Regions from separate parts of the Delftia tsuruhatensis genome, predicted to be linked through region 2. Evidence: riboswitches for the same ligand, from Rfam matches in the RefSeq annotation. Region 2 holds a riboswitch; the other holds the start of a gene.

Region 1 (4,390 bases), 2.0 Mb from region 2:
ATGGCGTGCTGACGGAAGAGGCCCAGGTGCTGACCCTGGTCGGCCTGGATCCGCTGCGCCAGGGCGTGGCCCTGTCCTGCGCCGTGGAGGCCGGGCATTCCGTGATCTTCTGTCGCCGCCAGGCCCAGGTCGCACGCCAGGAACTGCTGCAGCTGGGCGCGGCGCTGCGCGATGCGGCGGAGCCCGGCGACGGCCAGGCGCCGGAGCCATCGCAGCCGCCCATCCGCGGCGCCATCTACATCAGCTGCCGGGGCCGCGGTGGCGGCCTGTTCGGAGGCCCCGATGCCGAACTGCGCACCCTGCGCCACGCGTTGGGCGACGTGCCGCTGATCGGCTTCGTGGCCGAGGCCGAGATCATGGACGCGCGCCTGCACCGCTTCGCAGGTGTGTTGACGGTATTCACGGCGTAGCGGCGTCAGCAGGTCTCAGATGGCACGCGGACGCGCGGCGCCCGCACCGGGTGCCGGTTCCAGTGCCTGCACCCCGAGGAAATCGAAATCCACGGCCGGGCGTCGGCCGCTGACCAGCTCGGCCAGCGCCAGGCCCGAGCCGCAGGCATGCGTCCAGCCCAGCGTCCCGTGGCCTGTGTTCAGGAACAGGTTGGCGACCGGCGAACGGCCGATCAGCGGCACGTTGCTCGGTGTGGCGGGGCGCAGGCCGCTCCAGTACCGGGCCTGGCTGGCGTCGCCGGCGCCAGGGAACAGCTGTTGCACGCGCCGCACGATGGCCTCGCAGCGCACGGGATCGAGGTTGCGGTCATAGCCGTTGAACTCGGCCGTGCCTGCGATGCGCAGCCGGTCGCCCTGCGCGCCCGTGTAGCGCGAGAACACCAGCTTGAACTCGTCGTCGGTGAGGCTGACCTGGTAGGCCTTGGCGGCATCCAGCACGGGCAGGGTCACGGAGTAGCCCTTGGCCGGATAGATGGGCAGGCGCAGGCCCAGCGGTGCCGCCAGCAGCGGGCTGAACGAGCCCAGGGCCAGCACGTAGGCGTCCCCCTGGATGCGTTCGTAGCGGCCGTCGGCATTGGTGACTTCCACATGGTCGATATGGCGGCTGGCGCCCGCGCCCGTGGTGCGCAGTGCCGTGATGTGGTGGCCGTGGAGAAAGCGCACGCCGGTGGTGGCGGCGATGCGGGCCAGCTCGCGCGTGAAGAGGTTGGCGTCGCCCGATTCGTCCTGCGCCGTGTAGGTGGCGCCCGCGATGCGCTCGCGCACCTGGGCCAGGGCGGGTTCCAGGCGCACGGCCTCGTCGACATCGATCAGGCGGCGGTCGCAGCCCAGGGCCTGCATCTGCTCGGTGGGCTTGAGCGCCCCTTCGAACTCGCGGGCGTTGGTGTAGAAGTGCAGGATGCCCTGGGTGCGCTGCTCGTACTGCAGGCCGGTGTCGGCGCGCAGCTGCCGCAGGGCATCGCGGCTGTAGGTGCCCAGGCGCACGATCTGCCGGATGTTGTGGCGCGTGCGCGCCGGCGTGCAGTTGCGCAGGAAGGACAGGCCCCAGAGCCACTGGCGCATGTCGGCGCGCAGGCGGAACAGCAGCGGGGCGTCCTCGCGGCCCAGCCAGCCCAGCAGCTTGAACGGCGCGCCGGGATTGGCCCAGGGCTCGGCATGGCTGACCGAGATCTGTCCGCCGTTGGCGAAGCTGGTCTCGGCGCCCGGCGAGGCCTGGCGGTCGATGACGGTCACTTCGTGACCCAGGGATTGCAGATAGTAGGCCGAGGTGGTGCCGAGCAGGCCGGCTCCGAGAACGATGACGCGCATGACGATGCCCTTTCAAAGGCATGTGCCGGTCACACGGAGGCTGGATGCTTGATGGGCATGGCAAGCAGCCGGCGTCCGTCGTGACGCAGCTGCCGCTCCCCCTGTCCTTGGTACCTGAGAGATTCACCGCCGTCCATGGGGACGGGGCTTGCTCCTTCGGTGCGCCGTACCTTGCGGGCGGCGACTCTCCAGACGGCATGATGTGTTCGCAGTACGGTACCTGAGCGTGTATGGGAGTTTGCGCCTTCGGTGAGGCGGATGCCGCGGCACCCGCCTGCTCTCCTGCTGCTGGCGATTCTAGGCGCTGGCCTCAGGGTGCCAGCCTAGGCGAAAACCCCAGGCCGGCATCCGGGCCAACGGTTGGCATGCCACAGGCCATGAATGAGAACGATTTAGAATCGCGCGCTGATCGGCTCCCCGCGTCCATGGGGCCGAGGCACGGGTGCCGTGCACTCCCTGTCCGCTGCCAGTCTCCCGTCGCCGGCCTGTTTCATGCGCTTCAAGAAAATCTGGTTCCAGCTGCACTGGTTCGTCGGCATCACGGCCGGCACGGTGCTCATCGTCATCGGCCTGTCGGGCGCGGTATTTTCATTCCACGAGGAGATCCTGGACTGGCTCAATCCCGGCACGGCCTCGGTGCCCGTGCGCGAGGCCGTAGCGCTGGCGCCGCCGCAGATCGTGGCCGCGCTGCGCGAAGCCGGCGAGCAGCGCGCGGTCCAGCGCATCACCGTGTTTGCCGAGCCTGGGCGCTCGGCCCAGGTGGCCTTCAAGCCGGCGGCCGGCCAGCGCCGGGGCCAGACCGTCTTCGTCGATCCCTACACGGGCGCGCAGTTGCCCGGGCAGCAGGGCGCGGAGTTCTTCGGATGGGTGGAGCGCCTGCACCGCTGGCTGCTGCTGCCGCGCGACGACGGCAAGCCCGTCACGGGCACGCTGGCCGGCCTGCTGCTGATGCTGTCGCTGTCGGGCCTGTACCTGCGCTGGCCGCGCCGGCCGCTGTCCTGGCGCGCCTGGCTGACCTTCGATCCGGCGCTCAAGGGCCGCTCCTTCCTGTGGGGCCTGCATTCGGTGCTGGGCACCTGGGCGCTGGTGGCCTACGTGGTGTTCACGCTCACGGGCATGTACTGGGCCTTCGGCGTGGTGCGCAGCACGGTGGATGGCTGGGCCGGCGTTCCGCCGCGCGCTGCCGCGCCCGCGCAAGCCGCTGCGCGCGGCGGCCCGAGGCCGGAGCCGGCCGCCACGCAGCCCGTGGACATCGGCCCAGGCTGGGCTGGCTTCGAACACGTGGCCCGGGGCTGGACACTGGCGCAGCTGCGCCTGCCCGAACGCGCGGGCCAGCCGCTGCAGATCAGCTGGCTGGATGCCGATGCCGCCCACGAGCGCGCCCGCAACCAGATGGCCCTGCTGCCAGACGGCACCGTGCAGCGCGACGAGCGCCATGCCGACCTGCCCACGGGGCGGCGCGCCGTGGGGGCCATCTATCCGCTGCACATGGGCACCTACTTCGGCCTCCCGGGGCGCATCGTCATGACGCTGGCCTCGCTGGTCATGCCCTTGTTCGCCATCACGGGATGGATGCTCTACCTGGACCGCCGCCGCAAGGCGCGCGCCGTGGCGCGCGAGCACCAGGCGCTGGCGCAGGGCGCGGCCATCCCGCCTGCCGGCCAGGATGCCGTGCTGGTGGCCTTCGCCAGCCAGGCCGGCCATGCGCAACGGCTGGCCGTGGCCACGGTGGCCGCATTGCGCGGCGCGGGGCTGGCCGCGACGCTGCAGTCCGTGGCCCGGCTCGATGCCGAGCAATTGCGCCACCACCGGCGCGTGCTCTTCGTGGCCAGCAGCTTTGGCGAAGGCGACCCGCCCGATGCCGCGCGCCGCTTCGCGCGCCTGCTGGGCGCGGCCTCGGGATCTGCCCTGCCGCAGCTGCAGTACGGCCTGCTGGCGCTGGGCGAACGGCAGTACGCGGCCTTTTGCGGCTTCGGCCATGCGCTGGACCACCAGCTGCGCCGCCTGGGCGCGCAGCCGGTGTTTCCGCTGATCGAAATGGATGGCGAGGATGCCGCCGCCTGGAGCGCCTGGCAGCAGGCGCTGGCAGGGCATTTTGGCGTGGAGCCCGGCGTGTCCGGGCCGCCCGAGGCGGTGGCACCCGTGTTCTTGCCATGGCGGCTGCAGGCGCGCGAGCACTGCAATCCCGGCAGCCAGGGCGCGGGCCTGTACACGCTGCGGCTGGCCCCGCCCGAAGGCGCGGTTCCCGCGTGGCAGGCCGGCGCCCTGGTCGAGGTCCTGCCACGCCATGCTCCCGAGATGGTCGATGCCTGGCTGCTGCGCCAGGCCTGCGACGGCATGGCCGTGGTGCGCTGGCGAGGGCAGTCCATGCCATTGCGCGAGGCGCTGGCGTCCAGCGTGCTGCCCCTGCCCGGTGAATTCGCTGCGGGCACCGCGCCCCAGGCCGTGGCCGATGCGCTCCGGGCGCTGGCGCCGCGCAGCTACTCGGTCGCCTCGCTGCCGCAGGACGGCCATGTGCAACTGCTGGTGCGCCAGGTGCGCCACGACGCGGGCCTGGGCCTGGCCTCGGGATGGCTCACGTTCCATGCGCCGCTGGGGGCGTCCGTGTCCCTGCGCCTGGTCGAGAACAAGGC
Region 2 (4,390 bases):
ATGGCGCTGAGCATGTGGGCCTCGTCTTCGGGGGCGATGCCGATATGGCGGGCCACGAATTCGGTGGCGTTTTCGAGGGCTGCAAGGGGCTGGGTGGAGGACATCAGCATGGAGGGACCTGTCTCAAAAGCTGAGGGTGGCGGGTGCGTCGGCCGCGCCGGGCGCACCCGCCTGAAGAAAGACGGGCACCAGGGGTGCCCGTGGCGCCATCAGGCGTTCTGCGCGAAGGCGGTATAGGCCGCTTCGTCGAGCAGGCCGGCCAGCTGGCCGGCATCGCTGAGCCTGACCTTGAAGAACCAGCCTGCGCCCAGCGGATCGCTGTTGGCCAGGGATGGGTCGTCGCGCAGGGCTTCGTTGACCTCGACGATCTCGCCGCTGACGGGCATGTAGACGTCGGCGGCGGCCTTGACGGATTCGACCACGCCGGCCACGTCGCCCTGGTTGAAGCTGGCGCCCACGGCGGGCAGGTCGACGAAGACCACGTCGCCCAGCGCGTCCTGCGCATGGACGGTGATGCCGACGATGGCCGCGTCAGGATTGGCGGCGTTGATCCACTCGTGGTCCTTGGAATACTGGATGCTCATGATTTGCTCCGGATGGAAACTGGAAAAAACCTGTGAAAGGCGGTTTGAGAAAGGTCAGTGCGCACTGTAGCGGCATGCGGCGGCGGGAAAACCGAATCCGCGGGAACCGGACACCGCCTCCGGTGCGCAGGCCGTCCTCAACCTCGGTGGTAACGGGGGGCGACGAAAGGCGTAGCCTGCACCTGCATGGGCACGGCCTTGCCGCGCACCATGGCCTGCAGCGTGGTGCCTGTGGCAGCGCTGGCCGGCTCCACATAGGCCAGGGCGATGGGCTGGTTCAGCGTGGGCGACAGCAGGCCGCTGGTGACGGTGCCGACCTTGCGGCCACTGGCGTCCTGCAGTTCGGTGCCCTCGCGCACGGGCACGCGCTCCAGTGCCACCAGGCCCACGCGCTTGCGCGTGAGCAGCTCGGGCGACTGCAGTTGGGCCAGCACGGTGGCGGCGCCGGGAAAGCCGCCTTCGCGCTCGCCGCCGATGCGGCGCACCTTCTGCACCGCCCAGTTCAGCGCGGCTTCGGCCGGTGTCGTCGTCGTGTCCAGGTCGTTGCCGTACAGGCACAGGCCGGCTTCCAGGCGCAGCGAATTGCGCGCGCCCAGGCCCACGGGCCGGACCTCGGGCTGGGTCAGCAGCGCGCGGGCCAGTGCCTCGGCGGCCTCGGCCGGCACCGAGATCTCGAAGCCGTCCTCGCCGGTATAGCCGCTGCGCGTGATGTACAGCTCGGCCCCGCTCCATTCGAAATGGCCGCCCGTCATGAAGACCAGGCCAGCCGTGTCCGGCAGCAGGCGCTCCAGCGCGACAGCGGCCTGCGGGCCCTGCAAGGCCAGCAGGCCCCGGTCGAACTGCGGCACGATCTCGCAGCGCTGGCCGATACGGGCCTGGATGTGCGCCAGATCCTCGTTCTTGCAGGCGCCGTTGACGACGAGGAACAGGTCGTCCTCGCGGCGCACGAACATCAGGTCGTCGAGGATGCCGCCCGCGTCATCGAGCAGCAGGCCGTAGCGCTGGCGGTGCTCGCCCAGGCCCAGGACGTCCATGGGCAGCAGCGATTCCAGCGCCGCATCGGCATCCGGGCCGCGCAGGCTGATCTGGCCCATGTGGGAGACGTCGAACAGGCCGGCTGCCTGGCGTGTGTGCAGGTGCTCGGCCATCAGGCCTTGCGGGTACTGCACGGGCATGGAGTAGCCGGCGAAGGGCACCATGCGTGCGCCCAGCTCCTGGTGCAGGGCGGACAGCGGGGTCTTGAGCAGGTCGGGGGTGGGGGCGGCAGCGGTCAAGGAGGGTCTCTCTTCGGGCAAGTGGCAAGGCAATACGCCATCCCGGCATGCCGGGATGTCCTGCCCTGCTGTCCGCTTTACCTGAGAGATTCACCCGCACCTTCCGGGCGTGGGGCTTGCTCCTTCGGTGGATGGGCACGCCGCCGTGCACTGCATCTCTCTCCAGCAAGGAACGCCTGCGACCGTGGCGGCAGGCGGTGCCAGTCCTTTTGCCTGAGCGTTCGGAGCGAACCCTGCGCCTTCGGCGGTGCCGCTGCCTGCGACCGTGGCGGCCGGGCGGGCACTCTCTCCTGACCGGCGCATTCTAGCCGTGCACGGCGCATGCGCTGCTGCGGGATTTCCGCGGGCTGCGGCGTTTTCCTTGCATGGAGGTATTTGCAAATTGCATAACTGTCTAAAAAATCTCCTACATTGAGATGCATCGTTATATGAATCTCGTGAGCGGGAAGAAAGAAGCGCACATGCAGCAGACGCTGGGAGACACACTGGCCTGGCCGGCCCGTTATCTGTCGAACAAGGAGGCCCTGGTGGCCTGGGAAGGGGGCGAGCGCCGGGCCTGGACCTATGCGCAGCTGGATGCCGAGGTCAATCGCCATGCCCATGGCCTGGCCGATCTGGGCATCGGCCATGGCGACGTGGTCGCGGCCTTCCTCTACAACACGCCTGCCTTCGTCTTCACCATGCTGGCGGCCGCCCGCCTGGGCGCCATCTTCAACCCCGTCAACTATCGGCTGGCGCCGCAGGAGCTGGCCTTCATCCTCCAGGACGGCGGCGCCCGCGCCCTGGTCTTCGAGGCCGAGGGCAGCGAGACCGTCGCCCGTGCCCAGGCCCTGCTCAAGGCCGACGGCGGCGGCAGCCCCGCGCACTGGATCTTCGCCGACGATGCGCAGACCGATGCCCTGCCCATCTGGGCCACGCAGCGCCTGTCGGCCCTGGCCCGCGGCCGCAGCAGCGCGCCACCACAGGCACAGGTGCGGGAGAACGACCCCTGCATCCTCATGTACACCAGCGGTACCACGGGCCGGCCCAAGGGCGTGCTGCACACGCACCGCAGCAAGCTGGCGCACAACGCCCTCATGCACCAGACCATGCAGTTCACGCGCGACGACGTGGGCCTGGCCATGGCGCCGCTCAACCACACGGCCGAGCTGCACACCAGCTTCCTGCCGCGCCTGCAGGCCGGTGCCACCCAAGTGCTGCTGCGCCGCTTCGATGTGGCCGAGGCCTGGCGCCTGATCCGCGAGGAGCGCGTGACGTTCTTCTTCGCGGCTCCGACCATGATCACCATGCTGCTGGCCGACCCTCTGGCCTCGCCGCAACAGGCGCCCGCGCTGCGGCTGGTGGAGTACGGCGGCGCCTCCATGGCGCCGCACCTGATCCGCGAATGGACGCGCAAGGTCGGCAGCGACCTGGTCCAGGTCTACGGCACCACCGAGATGGGGCCCTGCATGTCCATCCTGCCGCCGCGCGAGCAGCTCTCGCATGCGGGCTCGGCCGGGCTGCCCTCCATGGGCCATGACCTCATCGTGGCGCGTGTGCGCGAGGACAACGCACCCACCGATCCGGCCGAGGCCTGCCTGCCCGGCGAGGTCGGCGAGATCCTGGTGCGCGGCCCCTGCATGATGGCCGGCTACCTCAACCGACCCGATGCCAACGCGCGTGCCCTGGCCCATGGCTGGTACCACACGGGCGACCTGGGCCACATCGACGATGATGGCCATCTGTGGATCCGCGACCGCATCGACTACATGATCAATTCCGGCGCCGAGAACGTCTATCCGCGCGAGGTGGAGGACGCCCTGGTCGAGCATGCCGATGTGCTGGAGGTCGCCGTCATCGGCGAGGCCGACGAGCGCTGGGGCCAGATCGTCGCGGCCCATGTGGTCGCCAGGCCCGGTGCAGCGCCCACGGCCGAGGCGCTGGATGCCTTCCTGGTCCACGGCGACCGGCTGGCCGCCTACAAGCGCCCGCGCCGCTACCACTTCCGCGAAGCCCTGCCCAAGACGGCCAGCGGGAAGATACAGAAGCAGTTGCTGAGGGGGGTGGGTTGAGAAGGCTTCTATCCAGCGTGCGGTCTGCATGATGGTGCGCGGTCGTATACGTTCATAAGACGCGTCTGAAAGAAGCCACTTCTTAGGAATATTCTGAAGCGAAGTGGTTACTTTGCATTACATTCTCGTCCTTCAAATAATCCTAAGGGTGAGAGAAAAATGTTCGTGTCCTACGTTCGCGTTTTTGCAATCTGCGCGGTGGCGGTTCTGGCTACGGGGTGTGCCCAACTGAAAGCCCCGCCTTACGGTGCGGACTACGCAGCCCTGGAGCAATTGAAGGCGGCCAAGCCGGGCTCCGCCAATGTTCTGAAGGTGGAGCCGACGGATCCTGCTGCCCAGGTCAACAACCTCTCCTTGCGTGGAACGCCTCTTAATTCGGCTAGCGGCACATTTTCCAAGTATCTGGAAGAGGCGCTGGTTCAGGACCTGAAGGAGATCTCCGCCTACGATCCCCAGTCGCAAACTCAGATTGACGCGAAGA

What was found. Region 2 has a riboswitch for glycine ahead of gcvT (glycine cleavage system aminomethyltransferase GcvT). Riboswitches for the same ligand answer to the same signal wherever they lie in the genome.
Region 1: another riboswitch for glycine. It lies ahead of L1Z78_RS02405 (D-amino acid dehydrogenase); the one in region 2 lies ahead of gcvT (glycine cleavage system aminomethyltransferase GcvT).

What each region holds. Positions count from the first base shown of each region.
Region 1 is NZ_LR813084.1:516,554-520,943, forward strand. Features, by position in the region: gene L1Z78_RS02400 (FIST signal transduction protein) at 1-410, shown strand, start outside; gene L1Z78_RS02405 (D-amino acid dehydrogenase) at 426-1,757, opposite strand; glycine riboswitch at 1,849-1,959, opposite strand; gene L1Z78_RS02410 (PepSY domain-containing protein) at 2,250-4,390, shown strand, end outside.
Region 2 is NZ_LR813084.1:2,513,139-2,517,528, forward strand. Features, by position in the region: gene gcvP (aminomethyl-transferring glycine dehydrogenase) at 1-110, opposite strand, end outside; gene gcvH (glycine cleavage system protein GcvH) at 210-584, opposite strand; gene gcvT (glycine cleavage system aminomethyltransferase GcvT) at 722-1,858, opposite strand; glycine riboswitch at 1,917-2,034, opposite strand; glycine riboswitch at 2,050-2,161, opposite strand; gene L1Z78_RS11345 (fatty acid--CoA ligase) at 2,320-3,909, shown strand; gene L1Z78_RS11350 (hypothetical protein) at 4,069-4,390, shown strand, end outside.